3 regions of the Ruegeria sp. BF7 genome follow, and region 3 is predicted to be linked to each of the others. Evidence: riboswitches for the same ligand, from Rfam matches in the RefSeq annotation. Region 3 holds a riboswitch; each other region holds the start of a gene.
What was found. A riboswitch is a leader RNA that binds a small molecule or an ion and turns the genes downstream of it on or off. The one in region 3 is predicted to bind cobalamin.
Positions count from the first base shown of each region.

Region 1 (3,269 bases), on a different contig from region 3:
AGCAGGAAGACACGCGGTTTGGCCAGATCGGCGGTCTGTGCTTCGATCGCGGCCAGTTCTTCTTTCCAGCCGCCGACCAGTGCTTCCGCCTTGTCGTCGACATGCATGACCTTGCCCAGACGCAGCACATCGTCGAACAACAGATTCATGCTGGCTTCGGGGCGATCCTTGTCCAGATGCACGCAGCTTTCGGTCAGGATCATGGTCTTGATGCCAAAAGGCTCCAGAGTGTCGGGTGTCACGTCGCCGCCAGGTTTCATGCCGTAATACCAACCGGCGAAGAACAGGTCGGGTTCAGCCGCAACCAGATTTTCAACGGTCGGGTATTTCGGCGCAAGTTCGGGGATGTTACCGCGCAGGGTGTCGAATTCGGGGCTGGTCTTGTACCAGCCGGTGATGCCGGTCAGGCCCACGATCTTGTCCTGCAGGCCAAGGGCAAAGGCCATGTCGGTCATGTTCATGTCATGAACGACCAGCCTTTCGGGTTGAGATTCGAAAACCAGCGGTTCACCGCAATTGTCAATCGTTACCTCATGCGCGGAGGCGCTGCCTGCCATGGCGGTGATCAGGGCCGCAGACCAGATATGTTTCATTGGGGAGAGTTTCCTTAAGTTAATTTGAAACTGGGGTTCTTCGGATATCCAGTGCCGGGATCACTCGGCCTTCATGCTGGAAACACAGATAATCGACGCCAAACGTGTCGCGCACATGCGCGGGCGTCAGCACTTCGGCCACGGGGCCGAAACTGGTCAGACGCGTGGATTTCATCAGCGCCACGTGGGTGGCAAACTCGGGGATCATGACCAGATCGTGCACGATCATGACCACCGTGATGCCCAGTTCGGCCACCAGCGACAGCATTCTCCCCTTGGCGTCCGGGTCCAAATGGTTGGTGGGTTCATCCAGAAACAACAGAGACGGGTTTTGCGCCAGGGCGCGGGCGATATGCGCGCGCTGGCGTTCACCGCCGGACAGCAGGGCCATCCGCTTGTCCGCCAGTGAGCCCAGCCCGGTCAGGTCCAGTATCCGATCAAGCTCGACCGCGTGGTCTTCGGTGGATCGGTCTGAGCGGATCGGAATCTGACCCAGCGCTACATAGTCTCGCAGCAGCAGCCGACCGTCCGGGAACTCCTGCTGGCTGACAACGGCGATCATGCGTGCACGGTCTTTGGACGACATCTGTTTCAGGCTGCGCCCATCGACAAGGACGTCCCCCAGAACCATCTCAGCTGCACCGCATAAAAGGTTCAGAAGCGTAGTTTTCCCGGCCCCGTTTGGTCCGGCTATGGCCAAAACCGCACCCCTGTCCAGTTCGAAGGATGCTCCCTGTAGTAGGACGTCGCCGTTGAGTGCGTAGTATTCTAGGCCACGCGCGATCAGAAACGCTGAGTTTGTCACGGGTGCACCTCCACGTTCAGACGGGGCATACGAGCCAAGGTTTTGTTGAACAATGCACGCGGACGGTCAGAAGCATTGGTCCAGCCGTCCCCACTGTCTTGGAATTGCCGCGCAAACTGGGCCAGAGCATCAATGTCCTGCGAGGATTTGACGTCACCAAACAGGTATTGCGCTTTGCCAACAGCCTGAAAGCCTACGGTTGTCGGTCGGTCACAACCAGCCATGCAGGAAACCATGCGTATGGAAAACCCGGAAGGTAGCCGGTGCGTCAGCGCCTTTCCGATCGCATGCGCGGCGTCCGTGCCGTTGCAGGTCTCGCAAATCAGCAGGAAGTGTTGGGGGTCGTTTGCCATTGCCCACTCCGCTTATTGCCGAAGCGAGGTGGCGGCAATGTAATAGCGTAACGCGTTCGTCACTTTGCCTCCTTCCGGGACGCCCCGCCCCGGGTTGGTTGAAAACATGATGGCAGGTCTCCTGACTTGCGGGTCTTGGCTTGGCCATCCTTCCCGGCCTGTGGGCCAGTGGATTTATGGCGTCGCTCACCGCTTACAGTTGCGGGGGCAGTCACGGAGTTGGCGCCGGTTAGCGGACCTCACCGTATTCCCTTTTCATCCCCAATTGGGGGAACCATCATCAGATTGACTGCCCGAGATCGCCCAGTGCGTCAATATGAAAGTTTCATCCTGTTCGTTCGTTACTGGCCAGCTCTGAGGCATAAGGGTGGCCAGTTAAGGACGTTGTTCGCAAAAACTGGCTGGAATGATCTCGGCAGGGAGATAGACTCAGATCATGCGATATTGGTTTCACCTTGCAACGATTCTGGCATTGAGCCTGTGCGGTTCTTCTGCGCTGGCGGCACCGGGGGCTGAACTGGAATGGTCCGAATTGCCTGACCCGTCCGTTCAGGTCTTCGAGGACCCCTACCGCGATCTCAGCCCGGAGCAGTTCGACGATCTGATTTTCGTCGTGCGCCTGCGCGGCAGGCTGCGTCAGGAAGTGGGCAGCCCCGATGAGCGGCGGAAGTGGCAGGAGCTTCTGGTCGAAACCGAGAAAGCCCTGGCTGCGGACGGCATCGATATCGACTGGCTGCTGGACCAGCGACTTGTCGTGGCCCAGCGCCGGGATCGTGCCGGTGCGGCCGGAAACCCTGAATTCGACGGTCAAACGGTGACGATGGCGGGGTTTGCCATTCCGGCGCCGCCCGATGCGGATGGGCACCCCATCGCTTATCTGGTGCCTCAGCCCGGTATGTGCAGCCACTTGCCGCCGCCGCCGCCCAATCAGATGATCCGGGTACGGCTGAACGGCGACTGGGAGCCCGGTTACGTCCACGAGCCGGTTCGTTTGACCGGAAAGCTGACCATCGATCCGTCAGAACAAAACACAATGGTGGTGGATGGGCTGATGCCCATGCGCGCGACGTTCCAGCTGGAGGCCGACAGTGTCGAAACCCTGGAAACACAGGGCGGCGGACTGAAGTGGACGCAGAGCTCGGCCGAACGCTTCCGTTCTGCAGGCAACAGCAAAACCGGCGCGGAGAAGGCGTCTGAGTGACGGGATCACCGGATCGCCCCCCAGGCTGCCTTGCCGATTTCCTCCTGAACAGAACCGATCGTCTTTGGGATTTGAAAAACCTTAATCTCAGGGTGCGCTGAGATTTCTTTTTAGGTGTACAAGTGACGACGATTTGAGCCTCTTCAGAGGTGCTGGATGTATTGATGACACCCATTAACCTTGCAGAGGTTGACCTCGCGGGCGGCGAACAGCGCATGCCGCTGGTGCGCTATTCCCGGCTGTACAGGGCGATTGGCCCATCTATGCGCAGGTATTCGAACGCCGAAACATCGCGATCTTCGCCGAACATCGGGTCA
Region 1 is NZ_JBQFTM010000003.1:164,850-168,118, reverse strand. It holds gene ACR0IK_RS09330 (ABC transporter substrate-binding protein) at 1-593, opposite strand, end outside; gene ACR0IK_RS09325 (ABC transporter ATP-binding protein) at 613-1,398, opposite strand; gene ACR0IK_RS09320 (DUF1636 family protein) at 1,395-1,751, opposite strand; cobalamin riboswitch at 1,846-2,045, opposite strand; gene ACR0IK_RS09315 (DUF3299 domain-containing protein) at 2,188-2,952, shown strand.
Region 1: linked by a shared signal. The riboswitch ahead of ACR0IK_RS09320 (DUF1636 family protein) and the one ahead of ACR0IK_RS21445 (hypothetical protein) in region 3 are both predicted to bind cobalamin.

Region 2 (3,269 bases), on a different contig from region 3:
ACCTCGGGCAGCATCTCTTTCATCACGGTGTCCGAGGCGGCCGGGGACGGCAGACAAGTAATGACTGCATCACAATCCCGCATCATCTGCGCCGGGCTTTCGGCAGCTTTGGCGCCTTTGGCCACGTATTCGGCCACCAGATCGGGGGTGAGGTCATGGACCGTCAAGTCAATTCCGTTGCGCAGCAGTGAGCCGGACAGCTTGCCGCCGACATTACCCAAACCGATGAATCCGACTTTCATTTCACCCTCCCGAAGGTCGCCGTTTGTGCCGAGTATCCCTATTGCCTGTCGGAAACGAAAATGAATAATAATACGCGATATAGGTAAAAATTTTTGGTGGTAAATGGATCGCCTTCCAAATCCCGTTTGGCTGCGCAGCTTCGAATCCGCTACGCGCCATCTGAATTTCACCACAACCGCGCGTGAACTTGGCCTGACGCAAACAGCCGTTTCACTGCACATTCGGTCCCTTGAGGCCGAGTTGGGTCAAAAGCTGTTCACACGAAATGCACGGCGTCTGGAACTGACCGAGCTGGGGCAGTCTTATTCGCTGACGGTTCGGCGCGCTTTGGCCGACATTGCGCTGTCGACCAACAGTCTGTTTGGCCCGGCCTCGCGCCAGACCCTGACGATCCGGGCGGCAATTTCGACCGCGACCTATTGGTTGGCTGCCGAGCTGCCTGACTTCTCCGCGCAGCATCCGGGTATTCCGGTCCGACTTGTCTCTCACATCTGGAACGATAGTGGGACGCCCGGCGATGTGGATGTGGAAATCCGGCTGGGTTATGGCGACTGGCCGGGGGTGCGATCCCAAAAACTCACCGACGAAAAGCTAGTCCCGGTCTGTCGGGCTGGGGACGACTCAGCGAAACTGATCACCCTGCCAAACGGGCCACTGATTCACATCCTTGGATACGAGGACAACTGGGCGCGGTATCTTCAGGCCAACGGCATAGCGCCGCCCGACCAGCCGCCTCGGCATTCTGTGGACACCACGGTGGCAGCGCTGCAACTAGTGATGGCCGGTGCAGGATATGCCACGATCCTTGAACGGTTCGCAAAAAACGCAATTCGGCAAGGCGCACCGATTGCGATTGCGGGTCCGGCGATTCCCTTTGCCCAGTCGCATTATCTGGTCAGCGCTCAACGGGCCGCGCAATCCACGGCAGCGGCGGGTTTGTTTTGCGCGTGGTTGCAGGACCGGCTGGTGGCGGATGCCGCGGATTGACACAAGCTGGTCGCTTTTCTGTTCTATGGGGTTTCTACCCCTGTCTCGCGCTTGACAAGGCCCCTGCCCGTGCCGCATGTCGCTTGCGTTGGTGTCCATCCCAGGATGGATGAAAAGGGAATGCGTCAACGGCCATCCGTCAAACGCAGCCGCCCCCGCGACCGTGACCGGAGAGGGTGCCCATAGCCACTGGCCAAATTGGCCGGGAAGGCGGGACATCCGACAGAGGCCCGCCTCTGACATCCGCAAGCCGGGAGACCTGCCAGCACGCGAAGATGAAACCGGGCGGGGTGTTCCGGTGTCGGGTCCATGTTGCGACACGTGGCCCGCATGAAACCCCGTCCCCCGCAAGGAGGATTTGGGGGGATGAGAGACATGACCGAGACCGCACCTGTTGAGCTGCTGGTCTGTACCACGTGCCGCCGTGGCCTGCCTGCCGAGGACGACGCGCAACGGCCCGGCACCTTGCTTCATAAAGCGCTGGAACAAGCGGAACTGCCCGAGGGCATCACGCTGAAAGCCGTGGAATGCCTGTCGAACTGTGATGAAGGTTGTTCCATCGTGCTGCGCGGCGGGCTGGAACGTTGGACCTTTGTCTATGAACACCTCAACGAAAACGACCATGTCGAAACCATTGTCGAAGGTGCCACCAAGTACCTCGCGACCGAGGACGGCCTGGTCAAATGGCGCGAACGCCCCGAACATTTCCGCAAAAACTGTGCGGCCCGCATTCCCCCGATTGGAGCCCTGAAATGAGCAATCTCGAAAAACTCCCCGTCACTGTGATCACCGGCTTTCTGGGCTCGGGCAAGACTACGCTGGTCAAACACCTGATGCAGAACCCGCAGGGCAAGCGTCTTGCCGTTGTGGTCAACGAGTTTGGCGATGTGGGCGTAGATGGCGATATACTGAAATCCTGCGCCATCCCGGATTGCCCAGCGGAAAACATCATGGAACTGGCCAACGGCTGCATCTGCTGCACCGTAGCCGATGATTTCATTCCCACTATCGAGGCGCTGATGGCGCTGGAGCCGCGCCCCGATCACATCCTGATCGAAACGTCCGGTCTTGCTCTGCCCAAGCCGCTGCTGAAGGCCTTTGACTGGCCCGACATCCGCTCCAAAATCACCGTGGATGGCGTGATCGCTCTGGCAGATGCCGAGGCCGTCGCCGCCGGTCGTTTTGCCCCTAGTGTCGAGGCCGTTGATGCCCAGCGCCTGGCCGATGACTCGATCGATCACGAAACGCCCCTGTCCGAAGTGTTCGAGGACCAGATTTCGTGTGCCGATATCATCTTGCTGACCAAGCCTGATCTGGCGGGTCCCGAAGGTGTGGCTAAGGCCAAAGAGATCATCGCCGCCGAGGCGCCGCGCCCCCTGCCCGTCGTCGAAGTGGCCGAAGGTGTAGTGGATGTCCGCGTTGTGCTGGGTTTGGAAGCAGCAGCCGAGGACGACATGGACGCCCGCCCATCGCATCACGACGGCCATCACGACCACGAGCATGACGACTTCGAAAGTATCATCGTCGAACTGCCGGAACAAACCGATCCCGCCGATCTGGTCGCCAAGATCGAACGTATGGCCACCGAACTGAACATCCTGCGCGTCAAAGGCTACGCCGCTGTTCAGGGCAAACCGATGCGCTTGCTGGTGCAGGCCGTTGGCGCCCGCGTCCGTCACCAGTACGACCGCCCCTGGGAACCCGGCGAGGATCGTCGCTCGCGTCTGGTGGTCATTGCCGAGCATGACGACATCAAAGAAACCGCAATCCGCGATATCCTCGTGGGTGTGACCGAGGCCGCCGAGTAAGCCATGCACGTCGTCTTCCGCGAAAGCCACGGGTTAGAAGAAACCGAGCCCCCGACCGATCTGGGCCAAAGCCCGGCGGATCTGGTTGTGCTGTCCTTTTCCGACAGCGACCTTGGTGCTTTCGCGGCGGGCTGGCATCGTGGTGGCGGTCCCGAGGGGCGGATGCCGACGATGCGGCTGGCCAACCTGACGGCGCTGAAACACCCTCTGTCTGTCGACACATATGTTGAA
Region 2 is NZ_JBQFTM010000001.1:66,529-69,797, reverse strand. It holds gene ACR0IK_RS00330 (NAD(P)-dependent oxidoreductase) at 1-242, opposite strand, end outside; gene ACR0IK_RS00325 (LysR substrate-binding domain-containing protein) at 346-1,230, shown strand; cobalamin riboswitch at 1,303-1,511, shown strand; gene ACR0IK_RS00320 (DUF1636 family protein) at 1,606-1,986, shown strand; gene cobW (cobalamin biosynthesis protein CobW) at 1,983-3,038, shown strand; gene cobN (cobaltochelatase subunit CobN) at 3,042-3,269, shown strand, end outside.
Region 2: linked by a shared signal. The riboswitch ahead of ACR0IK_RS00320 (DUF1636 family protein) and the one ahead of ACR0IK_RS21445 (hypothetical protein) in region 3 are both predicted to bind cobalamin.

Region 3 (3,269 bases):
TTTCCGCGTCTGTTGCCTATATCGTGCGTTGAGAGGTTGGCGCGGGCGAGCGCCTCGCCAACCTGGTCAGGTCCGGAAGGAAGCAGCCACAACGAGCCCCGCTTGGGTCGATGTCCAACCTCTCACTTCCTCCCTGTAGCAAACGTAAAGCGCCAGAACCGGCGAAGTCATGCAATCAGCCGTGGCCAAAGGACTGCGTTGCGGCGGGCAAAAGCGCCGATGTGCCCAACTTCCGACAAGCCAAATTCACCGGGTGACAACAGGTGACGGCGCGCATCTGGGCCGTACAGATCGGCCAATCGCCACACCGCATTGGGCGGCACCACATCATCATCCTCGAAGGTAAACAGGTCCACGGGCGTCCCTGACTGCGCCCAGCGCGCATCAGGCAAGGAGATCCCGATCTCGGGCAGGTAGTTGCGCGGTGCGGTGCACCACCGCCGCCACTGCCAATATACCGATGCCGGCAGGTCCGCCCCGAACCCCAGCGCCTTGCCAGGAAGGTACCCCAGGGCTTTCACCGCCAAAGGAGCGTGACCATACCAGAACAGCAAAGCCAGCGCCCGATACGGCCAGGGGTGATCCGATACCGTTACAGGGCCAGAACAGACGCAGATCATGCGGTCGATCTGATCGACGTCGGGCTGAATCGGCCCCAGCATCCCGCCGACTGAATGTCCGATGCTCCACTGCTGCGCATCGGGGAACCTGCGCCGCATTTCAGCCCGGGCCGCGGGCATGTCGACCAAGGCCCAGTCGGCCATCTTGACCCGTGATGCTTTCAGCGATCCGTTCAGAGAATGGCCGAAATCGCTGTAGTCGTAAGTCAGACAGGCCATCCCCCGTTCGGCAGCCAGCCAGCGGGCAAAATGCTGGTAATAATCTCTCGGTACGCCGGTAGCACCGTGAATGACCACGGCCACCCGGGGCGCGGACGCTGGCAGATAAAGGCGTGCCGACAAGGAGCCCGTGCCGGACGGAAACTGAAAGTCCTCGGTCGAATCGGTTTGTGCAGTGTCCAGCATGGTTCGGTCTCCGGATTTTGAACCGATTGGTTCACTTTCTCCAGTCCGCAGTGTTTCCCGTCACAAGTCAACAGTGACCGTACATGACCACACGTCCGCTTGGCCGTGCAAATTGCCCGCTTGACTCGGGTCGCCCGTACCCGCTAGCGATGGCGTGATGGTTCTCGACCCCGATCGTTGGGCGAGATGAAAAGGGAACACGGTGCGGTTCTGCCCCGGTTATACCGGAACGAACCAAGGCCGCGACTGCCCCCGCAACTGTAAGCGGTGAGCAATGCCGAAATACCACTGGCCGAAAGGCTGGGAAGGTCGGCAACGCGATGACCCGCAAGTCAGGAGACCTGCCATCGAACCAAAACCGAAACTCGGGCGGGGTGTCCGGGCAGGTCGTCAGCATGCTGTCACACCTGATCTACGCCCCTTCCTACGCGCGGAGGGCACACAATGATCTGGAAGACAAAGACCCACGAATACTCGGCCACCGTATGCCAGCGAACCGGCAAGACCTGCCCAGCTTTGGCACGGGTCGCGCGTGTCATTACACAGGCGATAGAGACCGCCGCACCTGCAACAACCCCCGATTTTCAGGTCGAAGGCAGCAGTGAACTGACCCATTGCCCCGAAGGTTGCACCGCCCGATTTTGCGCACGGCCTGATCAGATTCGGATCTTTTGCGGCACGGAGTCCGACGTTTCCACCGATTCACTTGATAGGTATGCCGACATGATGTTCGCGGATGTGTTCAGCTCTCTGCCCGCCGATGTTATGGCCAGCCCGCCCTGCGCGATGCTCGAGGTTTTATTGCTGGCCGCAAGTCCGGTTGCGCAACCGGAGCAGCACGCGGCGCTCTAAGCTAGCTGCCCTTTCGGGCGCTGGCCGCCTGCGCCGCCCATTGCAACTGGCCGTCGGTTTCAACGGCGCAGGCCCGTACGGCGCGCAGACGTTTCAGCGCTGCCTCGGGCTGTTCGCCCTGTTCGACCATAAGGCGCAAAGCGACCATGCCAGACCGGCCACAGCCACCCCGGCAATGCACCAACACCCGCCCTCCTCGGGACAGGACTTGTGCCGCCGCTGCGCTGACCTCGGCCCATGCGGCCCGAACCTCTGGCGGTGGCGCGCCAAAATCCGCGACTGGCAGATGCGCCCACCCGATGGCGGCGACGCGAAGATCGTCACCGAATCCGGCGGCACCTTCTTCCAGCATCTCAACCTCAGTGGTCATGGAAACCACCAGATCCGGCTGCCAGTCCCGGATGGTACGAAGATCCTGCAGGTAGTTGCCGCCGCGCCCCGGGATTGGTGAAAGGGCAACCGTGCCATTTCCCACCTGCACGGCGTGAATCGCAAAGAGTCTCAAAAGGTGGCCCTCCTGCGAACGTTTCTACGATGCGTAAACTGTCCTGCAAACCGAATTTCGACTACAGCGGCGGTGGACGCGGGCGGCAGGGGTCTCTACGCTGCATTCCTGAACCGAATCCGACAGAGCAGACATGAACGACACGCCAAGCCCCGCCTATCAGGTTCTTGCCCGCAAATACCGCCCCGAAACCTTTACCGATCTCGTCGGTCAGGATGCGATGGTTCGCACGCTGAAAAACGCGTTCGAGGCCGACCGGATCGCACAGGCCTTCATCATGACCGGCATTCGCGGCACGGGTAAGACCACCACGGCGCGGATCATCGCCAAGGGCATGAACTGCATCGGCCCCGATGGCCAGGGCAAGCCGACCACGGAACCCTGCGGCCAGTGTGAACATTGCGTGGCCATCATGGAAGGCCGACATGTCGACGTGATGGAGATGGACGCCGCCAGCCGCACAGGCGTCAACGACATCCGCGAGATCATCGACAGCGTTCGTTACCGCGCCGCCAGCGCGCGCTATAAGATTTACATCATTGACGAGGTCCACATGCTGTCGACCAGCGCCTTTAACGCGCTGCTCAAGACGCTTGAAGAACCGCCTGAACATGTGAAATTCATCTTCGCCACAACCGAGATCCGCAAAGTGCCGGTAACGGTGCTATCCCGTTGTCAACGCTTCGACCTGCGCCGGATCGAACCTGAGGACATGATCGGCCTGCTTGGCAAGATCGCCGCGGCTGAGAATGCCCAGATCGCGGAAGACGCGCTGGCCTTGATCACGCGCGCGGCCGAAGGGTCGGCCCGGGATGCAACCTCGCTGCTGGATCAGGCGATCTCGCACGGGGCCGGGGAAACCAGCGCCGATCAAGTGCGTGCGATGT
Region 3 is NZ_JBQFTM010000018.1:8,495-11,763, reverse strand. It holds RNA gene ffs (signal recognition particle sRNA small type) at 30-128, shown strand; gene ACR0IK_RS21450 (alpha/beta hydrolase family protein) at 168-1,025, opposite strand; cobalamin riboswitch at 1,167-1,388, shown strand; gene ACR0IK_RS21445 (hypothetical protein) at 1,470-1,877, shown strand; gene ACR0IK_RS21440 (protein-tyrosine phosphatase family protein) at 1,879-2,382, opposite strand; gene ACR0IK_RS21435 (DNA polymerase III subunit gamma/tau) at 2,516-3,269, shown strand, end outside.